DNA from 3 places in the Streptomyces sp. NPDC059851 genome. Region 3 is predicted to be linked to each of the others. Evidence: riboswitches for the same ligand, from Rfam matches in the RefSeq annotation. Region 3 holds a riboswitch; each other region holds the start of a gene.
What was found. Region 3 has a riboswitch for cobalamin ahead of ACFV7Q_RS28890 (energy-coupling factor ABC transporter permease). Riboswitches for the same ligand answer to the same signal wherever they lie in the genome.

Region 1: another riboswitch for cobalamin. It lies ahead of cobN (cobaltochelatase subunit CobN); the one in region 3 lies ahead of ACFV7Q_RS28890 (energy-coupling factor ABC transporter permease).
Region 2: another riboswitch for cobalamin. It lies ahead of ACFV7Q_RS01765 (ABC transporter substrate-binding protein); the one in region 3 lies ahead of ACFV7Q_RS28890 (energy-coupling factor ABC transporter permease).

Annotation. Positions count from the first base shown of each region.
Region 1 covers NZ_JBHWJJ010000077.1:15,826-19,090, forward strand. The annotation lists gene cobN (cobaltochelatase subunit CobN) at 1-2,051, opposite strand, end outside; cobalamin riboswitch at 2,084-2,246, opposite strand; gene cobG (precorrin-3B synthase) at 2,619-3,265, shown strand, end outside.
Region 2 covers NZ_JBHWJJ010000004.1:1,699-4,963, reverse strand. The annotation lists gene ACFV7Q_RS01775 (sigma-70 family RNA polymerase sigma factor) at 1-1,210, opposite strand, end outside; tRNA gene ACFV7Q_RS01770 (tRNA-Trp) at 1,581-1,654, shown strand; cobalamin riboswitch at 1,856-1,992, shown strand; gene ACFV7Q_RS01765 (ABC transporter substrate-binding protein) at 2,028-3,029, shown strand; gene ACFV7Q_RS01760 (FecCD family ABC transporter permease) at 3,026-3,265, shown strand, end outside.
Region 3 covers NZ_JBHWJJ010000110.1:17,245-20,509, reverse strand. The annotation lists gene cbiQ (cobalt ECF transporter T component CbiQ) at 1-698, opposite strand, end outside; gene ACFV7Q_RS28895 (energy-coupling factor ABC transporter substrate-binding protein) at 700-1,104, opposite strand; gene ACFV7Q_RS28890 (energy-coupling factor ABC transporter permease) at 1,110-1,802, opposite strand; cobalamin riboswitch at 1,830-2,028, opposite strand; gene ACFV7Q_RS28885 (flavodoxin family protein) at 2,340-3,095, shown strand; gene ACFV7Q_RS28880 (hypothetical protein) at 3,184-3,265, opposite strand, start outside.

The DNA of each region.
Region 1 (3,265 bases), on a different contig from region 3:
GTCGGGGCACCGCCCAGGACGTGCAGGCCGTCGCGGATCTGGGCGTCCTTCACCTCGCACAGCCAGCCGTCGACGTGCAGCAGGAAGTCGTCGAAGCCGTCGTCGTCCGGGCGCTCGTCGAGCCCCAGGTCGTGGTCCAGCTTCGCCGCCTGGATCAGCGTCCAGATCTGCGCCCGGATCGCGGGGAGCTTCGCCGGGTCCATGGAGCTGATCTGGGCGTACTCGTCCAGGTGCTGCTCCAGGCGGGCGATGTCGCCGTACGACTCCGCACGCGCCATCGGCGGCACCAGGTGGTCGACCAGGGTGGCGTGCACGCGGCGCTTGGCCTGGGTGCCCTCGCCCGGGTCGTTGACCAGGAACGGGTAGACGAGCGGCAGGTCGCCGAGCGCGGCGTCGGGCGCGCACGCCGCCGACAGGCCGGCGTTCTTGCCCGGCAGCCACTCCAGGTTGCCGTGCTTGCCCAGGTGGATCATCGCGTCGGCGCCGAAACCGCCGTCCTCGGCACGGGCCTGGATCCACCGGTACGCGGCCAGGTAGTGGTGCGAGGGGGGCAGGTCCGGGTCGTGGTAGATCGCGATCGGGTTCTCCCCGAACCCGCGGGGCGGCTGGATCAGGACCAGCAGGTTCCCGCGGCGCAGGGCGGCGAGGACGATGTCGCCCTCCGGGTTCTGCGAGCGGTCCACGAACATCTCACCGGGCGCCGGACCCCAGTGCTCCTCGACCTGCTCGCGCAGCTCGGCCGGCAGTTCGGCGAACCACCGCCGGTAGTCGGCGGCCGGGATCCGGACCGGGTTGCGGGCGAGCTGCTCCTCGGTCAGCCAGTCCTGGTCGTGGCCGCCGGCCTCGATCAGGGCGCGGATCAGCTCGTCGCCGTCACCGGACAGCAGGCCCGGGATCTCCTCGGCGGGGCCGAAGTCGTAGCCGGCGTCCAGGAGGGCGCGCAGCAGCACCATCGCGCTGGCCGGGGTGTCGAGGCCGACCGCGTTGCCGATCCGCGAGTGCTTCGTCGGGTAGGCGGACAGGACCAGCGCGATCTTCTTGTCGCCGCGGGCGATGTGCCGGAGCCGGGCGTGGCGTACGGCGATCCCCGCGACGCGGGCTGCCCGCTCGGGGTCCGCCACGTAGGCGGGCAGACCGTCCTCGTCGAACTCCTTGAACGAGAACGGGACGGTGATCAGGCGTCCGTCGAACTCGGGCACGGCGACCTGCGTCGCGGCGTCGAGCGGCGACAGGCCCTCGTCGTTCTCCTCCCAGGCGCTGCGCGACCCGGTCAGGCACAGGGCCTGCAGGACCGGCACGCCCAGCCGGGCGAGCGCGCCCGCGTCCCAGGACTCGTCGTCGCCGCCGGCGGAGGCGGTCGCGGGGCGGGTGCCGCCGGCTGCGAGCACGGTGGTGATCACCGCGTCGGCCGCCTCCAGGGCGGTCAGCAGCTCCGGCTCCGGGGTGCGCAGGGAGGACACGTACAGCGGCATCGGGGATCCGCCCGCCGCCTCGATCGCGTCGCACAGCGCGTGCACGAAGGCCGTGTTGCCGCTCATCTGGTGGGCACGGTAGTAGAGCACTGCGATCCGCGGGCCGGCCGCGGCGGTGGACGCCGCTGCCGCCGGCTCCGGGCGTTCCAGGGCGCCCCAGGTGGGGGCGGCGGCGGGCGGCTCGAAGCCGTGCCCGGTGAGCAGGACGGTGTCGGACAGGAAGCGGGCCAGCTGCTCCAGGTTGGCGGGGCCGCCGTGCGCCAGGTAGGCGTGCGCCTCGGCCGCGATGCCGATCGGGACCGTCGACGCCTCCATCAGCTGTGCGTCCGGGGCCTGTTCGCCGGTCAGCACGACGACGGGGCGGGTCTGCTCGGGGGCCAGCAGCAGGTCCAGGCCGTCCTGCCAGGCGCGCAGACCGCCGAGGAGGCGCACGACGACCAGGTCGACGCCGTCGAGGAGGCCGGGGAGGTCGTCGAGGGGAAGGCGGGAGGGGTTCGCGAACCGGTACGGCACCGGGCCGTCCGCGGCCGCTCGGGCGCTGAGCAGATCGGTGTCGGACGTCGACAGCAGCAGGATCATGCGGCGGCAGGCCTTCCTCGGGGTTTCCGCGCCCCGGGCAGTGAGGACGGCGGGAGTTCCTGACTCACCCGGGTCGGCGGCTGCTCTGCCGGGTTCACAGTGGCGGGACCGCGCCGGAATCGCACCGGGCTTCCTCCCATGTCGCCGTCCTCGGCGATGAGCGGGCCGAATGGCACGCCGAAGGTCATCTTAGGTGCCGCTGCCCCGGCCGGGGAGTGGGGGTCGCGGCGCCGGCGCCAGGCGGGGCGGGAGAGGCCCATGAGCCGGTACCGCCCCTGGTGGGCGGGGGCGCGGGGGACTCCGGCGGGGCGTGCGCGGTCGTGCGTGTGCGGTTGTGCGGCGGGGCGTGGGGCGGGCGTGCGCGGTCGTACCGCGAAGTGCGCGGCGGCGGTGCGCCGGAGTGCGGAGGCGGGGGCGCGGCGGGCACGTGGCGGGGCGGCGGCTGGAGACGGGCCGTGGCCGGGCCGTGGCCGGGTGGGGGTGCTGGGAGGAGGCGGTGGTGGCCGCAGGTCGGGGGTGGTGACGGCCACAGGTCGAGGGTCCGGATTCGTGGGTATGCTCGCCGCCATGCCCACACCCCCCTCCGCCCCCGCAGCACGGGACGAACCCGTCATACGGGAGCGCGGTGACGCCTGCCCCGGCGCACTGCGCCTCCACGCGGCCGACGACGGGTACCTGGCCCGGGTGCGGATCCCCGGCGGGATGCTCGGCGAGGAAGCGGCCCGGCTGCTCGCCGACGCCGCCGACCGGCTCGGCGACGGGCACATCGACCTCACCTCGCGCGGCAACGCCCAACTCCGCGGGCTAGGCGCGAGCTGCGGCGGCGAACTGGCCGAGGTACTGGACCGGGCCGGGCTGCTGCCCACCCCCACCCACGAGCGGGTCCGCAACGTCGTCGCCTCGCCGCTGACCGGCCTGGACGGCCGCGGCCTGCCCGACGTGGCCCCGTGGGTGGCCGAACTGGACCGGCTTTTGTGCGCCGACCCCGACACGGCAGCCCTGTCGGGCCGCTTCCTGTTCGCCCTCGACGACGGCCGCGGCGACGTGGCCTCATTGGATGCGGACGTCACCGTCGTCGCCCGCGACGCCGAACACGCCCTCCTGTACGTCGCGACCTCCCCGGCCGCACCGACTGCCGTCCCGGCCCCTGTCGACGCGGCCGCGGACGGTCCGACGCCTGGTGGTGCCGACGGTTCGGCGGGCGTTGCGGAGCG
Region 2 (3,265 bases), on a different contig from region 3:
AGGGGGCCGAAGCGGCCGCCGACTCCGGGGCGGAGAGCGCGTTCACCGGGGCGGCGGTGTCCTGGCCCTCCTTGCCGCCCGAGCCGGGGAAGCCTCCGAGGTAGGCGAGGCCGCCGCCCGCGACGCACGCGGCGAGCACCGCCCCGCCGACCGCGCGGCGGCGGCTGCGCCGGCGCTTGCGCAGCAGGCTGCGGCCGCCGACCGTGGCCGGGTCGGGCTCCGCGAGGCCGCCGTTCGCGGAGACGGTGGGCGTCAGCTGCGTGGCGGCGTCGGCCAGCTCCGTGTCGCCGCCCCCCGGGATGCCGAAGCCCGGCCCGCCGGGGCCCGTGCTGCCGAAACCTGCGCCGGCGCCCGTGCCACCGTCGCCGCCCGGGTAGGCCGGGTAGGCCGCGCCAGCGGGGGCGAAGCCGCCCGTCGCGGCAGCCGCCGACCGTACGCTGTCCAGCAGGACCGCCGAGACCGGCACCAGGGCCAGGCCCGCCAGCAGTCCCTCCGCCGGGAGCAGCCCGCCCCACAGCCCCGCGCACCGCATGCACTCCCGGGCGTGCCGGGCTATTCGCTTGCGCCACAGCGTGGACGGAAGCCCGTCCCAGCCGGCCGTCACCGACTGGAGCATCTCGCACGGAGGGTGCGCCTCAAGCGCCCGCTCCACCACCCGGGCCGACTCCAGCTGTGCCTTCATCCGCTGGACCCGCACCGCCGTGTGCTGGGGGGACAGCTCCAGCGCCGCGGCCACCTCGGCCCGCGTCAGCTCACCCGCGCACTCCAGCCACCAGAGCGACAGCAGCGCCCGGTCGTCGGGCTCCAGCCAGCGGGTGGCACGGGCCGTCTCGCGTCGCTGGCCCTCCAGCTGGAGCCGCACGACGGTCAGGTCCACGAAGTCGGCCCCCGGGTCGGCGAGTTCCCAGGCCGCCTCCAGGCCGCTCTCGCCGGGAGCGGTGCGGCGGGCCTGCCAGTACGCCCGTACGCGGTTCATCGCGATCGCCACCAGCCAGGACCGGAAGCTGTCGTCCGAGCGGAGGGTGCCCAGACCGTCGAGTGCGCGGAGCATCGTGTCCTGCACGACGTCGTCCACGTCGACTGACCCGTTCAGAGCACGCCCGACGACGTTGTAGACGAGCGGCAGGTAGGTGCCGACCAGCTCGTCCTGCGCGCGGGGATCGCCCGCGCGGGCGGCCGCGACCAGCTCTGCCGTGTGCTGTGTAGTCATATGAGGTTCCCTGTCCGTACCGGCGGTCGATGATGCCCGATACCTGGGAGACCGTCGAGCGGTGACCGGATAACAGTTATTCGGAGGAGATCTTCGAAAACAGGTCCGGGGCGTCCCGCCCTCGCCGGACACCGCCCACATCCACCGGCCTGGTGGGGGCCCGCTGACCGGAGCCGAGGCCCTGATCCCCCGCGGCGCCACCAGCGGGATCCACCAGAGCCCTGTCGGCGGGCAGCGGTGGGGCGGTCGTGCCCGCCGCCGAGGCCGTCGCCCCGGGGCAGGGAAGTGGGCCGTGACGCCGCTCCTGCGGACACGCACCCTTAATCGAGTGGATCTTCTCGCCGCGCCATGGCATGGTTGTCCTCACCAAAGGGGTGTAGCTCAGCTGGCCAGAGCGTCGGTCTCCAAAACCGAATGCCGCAGGTTCGAATCCTGTCGCCCCTGCTGTGGCGAAGGCCCGGGTCGGGTAGGTGGACCTGGGCCTTCCGCATTCCACTGCGCAGTGGCGTTGGTCAGGACCCGCCGGCGTTCCGTCGGCACTGCCCGCCCCCACCACCCACGTTCCCCCCAAATGATCTAGGCGTCCGATGGGCCGGGCGGTGGGTCGTCTCCGGGAGGGGCGGCGGCCGCATCGGCCGGTCGTGGCGGTCTGGCAAACTGGTGTGGACCAACTCGGCGGTGCAGGACAGGAAACCGGTGCGAATCCGGTGCGGTCCCGCCACTGTGACCGGCCCCCTCGCGGAGCCGGGAGCCAGATACTGACGTGCCGCCTCTTCACGTCGACCAGGGGACGAGGATCCCCCGGAGAGGCTTCGCCATGTCGCGTTCCCGCGCCCTGCTGCGCGCACTTGCCCCGCTTCCCCTCCTGATACCGCTCGCCGCGTGCGACGGGCCCGGTGGGCCCGGCGGGCCGGGGCCGGGTACGGCCGCGGGGGAGGCCGCCGCGCCCGGGTTCCCGTACACCGCCACGAACTGCGGGGTCAGCAGCACCTACCAGGCCCCGCCGCAGCGGGCCGTCACCATGAACCAGCACGCCACGGAACTGCTGCTCGCCCTCGGCCTGCAGGACCGGATGGCGGGCACCGCCTACCTCGACGACGCCGTGCTGCCCGCCTACCGGCCCGCGTACGACCGGATCAAGGTGCTGGCCGAGGAGTACCCGTCCAAGGAGGTGCTCCTCGGTGCCAACCCGGACTTCGTCTACGGCGGTTACACCAGCGCCTTCGACAAGGCGCAGGGACGCGACCGCGAGACGCTCGCCAAGGCGGGCATCAACACCCGGCTCAACGTGGAGTACTGCACCGGTGGTCCGGTGGGCCTGGACCAGCTGAAGACCGAGATCACCGAGCTCGCCCGCACCTTCGGCGTCCCCGAGCGGGGCGAACGGCTCATTGCGGAGGAGCAGCGCCGTATCGGAGCCGTCACCGACCGGGTGAAGGACCGGGCCCGGCCCACCGTCTTCGTCTACGACTCAGGCGAGGACAGTGCCTTCACCTCGGGCGGCCACGGCATCGGCAACGAGATCGTCTCCCTCGCGGGCGGGACGAACACCTTCGCCGACCTCAAGGACACCTTCGGCGACGTGTCGTGGGAGAAGGTCATCGAGCGCAAGCCCGAGGTCGTCCTCATCTACGACTACGGCGGCACCACCGTCGAAGCCAAGAAGCAGCGCCTGTTGAACGATCCGGCGCTCGCGGAGGTTCCCGCGGTCAAGAACCGGCGGTTCGCGGTGCTGCCGCTGTCCTCGGCCGTCCTCGGCGTGCGCGTCGCCGACGCCGTCGAGGCACTGGGACGCCAGCTCCACCCCGACGCCCCGTGACCCGGCCCGGGACGAGGGGGACCCGCCGCGGCGCGCGCCCGCCCGTCGCCCTGGTCCTGCTCCTCCTCGCCGCCGCACTCCTCGCGTCCGCCGTGGCGGGGCTCGCCCTGGGGCCGGTCCGGATCGCTCCCGGCCAGGTACTCGACCTCGTGCTCCGCGGACCGGGGCCGGGCGGCGGGGCGTTCGCCTCCATCGTGTGGGACGTGCGGATGCCGCGGGTGCTCCTCGGCGCCGTC
Region 3 (3,265 bases):
AGGGCCGCCGAGGCGGCGAGGAATCGCCATGACAGCGTCGCCTCGGGGACGAGCACCCGCAGCGCGCCGTCGTAGCCGCGCCCGGCCAGGCCCGACTGGAGCCGCGCCGCGCGGTCGAAGGCCCGTACGAACGAGGTGGAGGCGAGCCCCGCCACCGAGCGCCAGGCCGCCGCCCGGCCCGCGTGCCCCAGACGGGCGGCCTGCGCGCGCCGCACCTGGGCGAGGGAGTCGAGCAGCAGGAACCCGATCCGGTACATGACCAGCGCCACGTCCACCACCGGCGCCGGCACCCCGGCCCGGGCCAGCCGGGGCAGCACGTCCGACACCGGTGTGGTGAACGCGAACAGCAGGACTCCGAGCGAGGCCGCCGACGTGCGCAGCAGGAGCTCGGTGGCGAGCCGCGGCCCGTCCGGGGCCAGGGAGACCGGGCCCGCCGGGCCGCCGACCGCGACCAGCAGCGGCAGCGCCCCGGTGAAGCAGAACCCCAGCGGGATCCGGAAGGCCCGCCACAGTTGCCGCCCGGCGACCCCGGCCGGCCCGAGGAGCACGGCGAGGGTCGCGGCAGCCACGAGCGGCCCGCCGGGCCAGGCCGGCAGGCACAGGGCACTGACCGTCAGACCCAGTCCGAGCAGTGCCTTCTCCAACGGATGCCGGCCCCGCCAGCGGCTGCCGTGCGCAGCCACGTCGATGGGCAGCACGCTACGACTCCGAGGCGGGCGCCGCTGCGGGTGTGGATGCGGACGTGGATGCGGAGGCCCGTGCCGGTGCGGTGTCGGCGGAGGGCGTGCCCGCGGCCGCGGCCGCCGCACCCTGGCGACGGCCCCGTCGGACCCCGAAGTAGTACGCGAGCACGCCCGCGCCCAGCGCCGCCTGGAGGGCGAACAGGGCCGACTCGACCTCCCCGGACGGGGGCTCGTACAGCGGGGAGAACCAGGGCTCGTAATCCGGCTTCAGCTCGCTGATGGCCGCCTCCGCCTGCGCGTCGGCACCCGCGAACGGCTCCTCCTTGCCCTCGCCGAGGCCCAGGGCGAGCGGCAGCACGGCCAGCGCCGCCACCAGGAGCAGCAGCAGACCGTTGATCTTCGTGTTCCGGCTCGGGTTCATGGGCGTCACACCGCCGTCTTCTGCTCGGAGCGGCCGGCGAGCTTCGCGACGCCCAGCCGGACCAGGTCGGACTTGCTGGACTGCATCAGCAGCCGCATCACCAGGACCGTCAGCAGGCCCTCGCTCACGGCGAGCGGGATCTGGGTGACCGCGAAGATGCCGCCGAACTTCGCGAGCCCACCGAAGAAGCCCGTAGCCGGGTCCGGGAAGGCCAGCGCCAGCTGCACGGAGGTCACGCAGTAGGTGACGAGGTCGGCGAAGAAGGCGCCGAAGAACACCGACACCATCAGCGGGGCGTTGAGCCGCCGCAGCAGCAGGTAGATGCAGTACCCGGACCACGGCCCGGCGATGGCCATCGAGAAGACGTTGGCGCCGAGGGTGGTCAGTCCGCCGTGCGCGAGCAGCAGCGCCTGGAAGAGGAGGGTGATCGTGCCGAGCACCGCCATGATCGGCGGCCGGAACAGGATCGCACCGAGCCCGGTCCCGGTGGGGTGTGAGCAGCTGCCCGTCACCGACGGGATCTTCAGCGCGGACAGGACGAAGGTGAACGCTCCGGACGCGCCGAGCAGGAGGGTGCTCTCCGGGTTGGCCTTCACCTCGCGGGTGAGGGCCCGTACCCCGTGGACGACGAAGGGAGCGGACGCGGCGCCCCAGGCGGCCGCGTGCAAAGGGGGCAAGAACCCCTCGGCTATATGCATGAGTGGGAGACCTCTCCAGCACCTCGTGGATGGACAACGCGCCTTGGCCGGTCTCCTGGCTCACGGGTACTGATGCCCTGGCTCCGCCTTCCCGGGCGGTGCGGGTCCCTCCCCGCGCTGCCCAGTGGCTTTCCCGCAGGAGTGGAGCCGGACTTCCCGTTCACAGTGGCGAGGGCCGCACCGGTCTTCCACCGGTTTCCCGTACACCAAGGCGTGATGACCCTAATCCGCTCCATGGATCCCTAACAACCCGGATCCGCACCGGCCCTTGGGCCCGGGGATTCCGCTTCACGCCCGTGGTGGGCCGACGCGCCCCCGGTGCGCGGGCGAAACGGTGGCAGGGCCAAGGAACTTCCTGCACGGAGCGACTGGTAGCGGGGCCCGGCGCGTGCTGCGGCGCCCTTCCGTTCCTGTGCTCCAACCGGCGCCGCCGGGGAGCGCGCAGTGGGCGGCCGGGAGGGGCGGCCCCCGGACGGGCGCCCCCGGACGGGCGCCTTCCGGTCGCCGGACGGCCCGGCTGGCCCGCAGGCTGGGAAGGTGGCCGACGAACACGACACCGCAACACCGCAGCCGGGGGCGAACGCCGGGGCGTTCGACTACTCCGACCTCACCGCCGTCTACGTCAACTGCACGCTCAAGCGCTCGCCGGAGACCAGCAACACGGAAGGCCTGATCGTGCGGAGCCGCGCGGTCATGGAGGCGGCCGGCGCCCGGACCTCGCTGATCCGCGCCGTCGACCACGACATCGCCACCGGGGTCTGGCCGGACATGACCGAGCACGGGTGGGAAACCGACCAGTGGCCCGTCCTGTACAGCCAGATCATGGCCGCCGACATCCTCGTGCTGTGCGGGCCCATCTGGCTCGGCGACAACAGCTCCGTGATGAAGCAGGTCATCGAGCGGCTCTACGCCTGCTCGTCGCTCCTGAACGAGCAGGGCCAGTACGCCTACTACGGGCGCGTCGGCGGGGCGCTGATCACGGGCAACGAGGACGGCGTGAAGCACTGCGCCATGAACGTCCTCTACAGCCTCCAGCACCTCGGGTACACCATCCCGCCACAGGCCGACGCCGGCTGGATCGGCGAGGCGGGGCCCGGCCCCTCGTACCTCGACCCGGGCTCGGGCGGCCCGGAGAACGACTTCACCAACCGGAACACGGCGTTCATGTCGTGGAACCTGATGCACCTGGCCGCCCTGCTCAAGCGCTCCGGCGGCGTCCCCGCCCACGGCAACCAGCGCTCGGCATGGGACGCCGGCTGCCGCTTCGACTTCCCCAACCCCGAACACCGCTGACGCCCCGGACCCCGGCGGCCCGACCGGGCGGACGGGTGCCCGGGACGGCGGCGCGGGCGGGCGGCCCCGGGCACCAGCGGACGGAGGGTCAGCCGCAGCACACGTTCCGGTGCGCGACGTCCAGCACGAACCGGTCGGGCGAGCGCAGCGTGAACGACCTGTAGGACGGC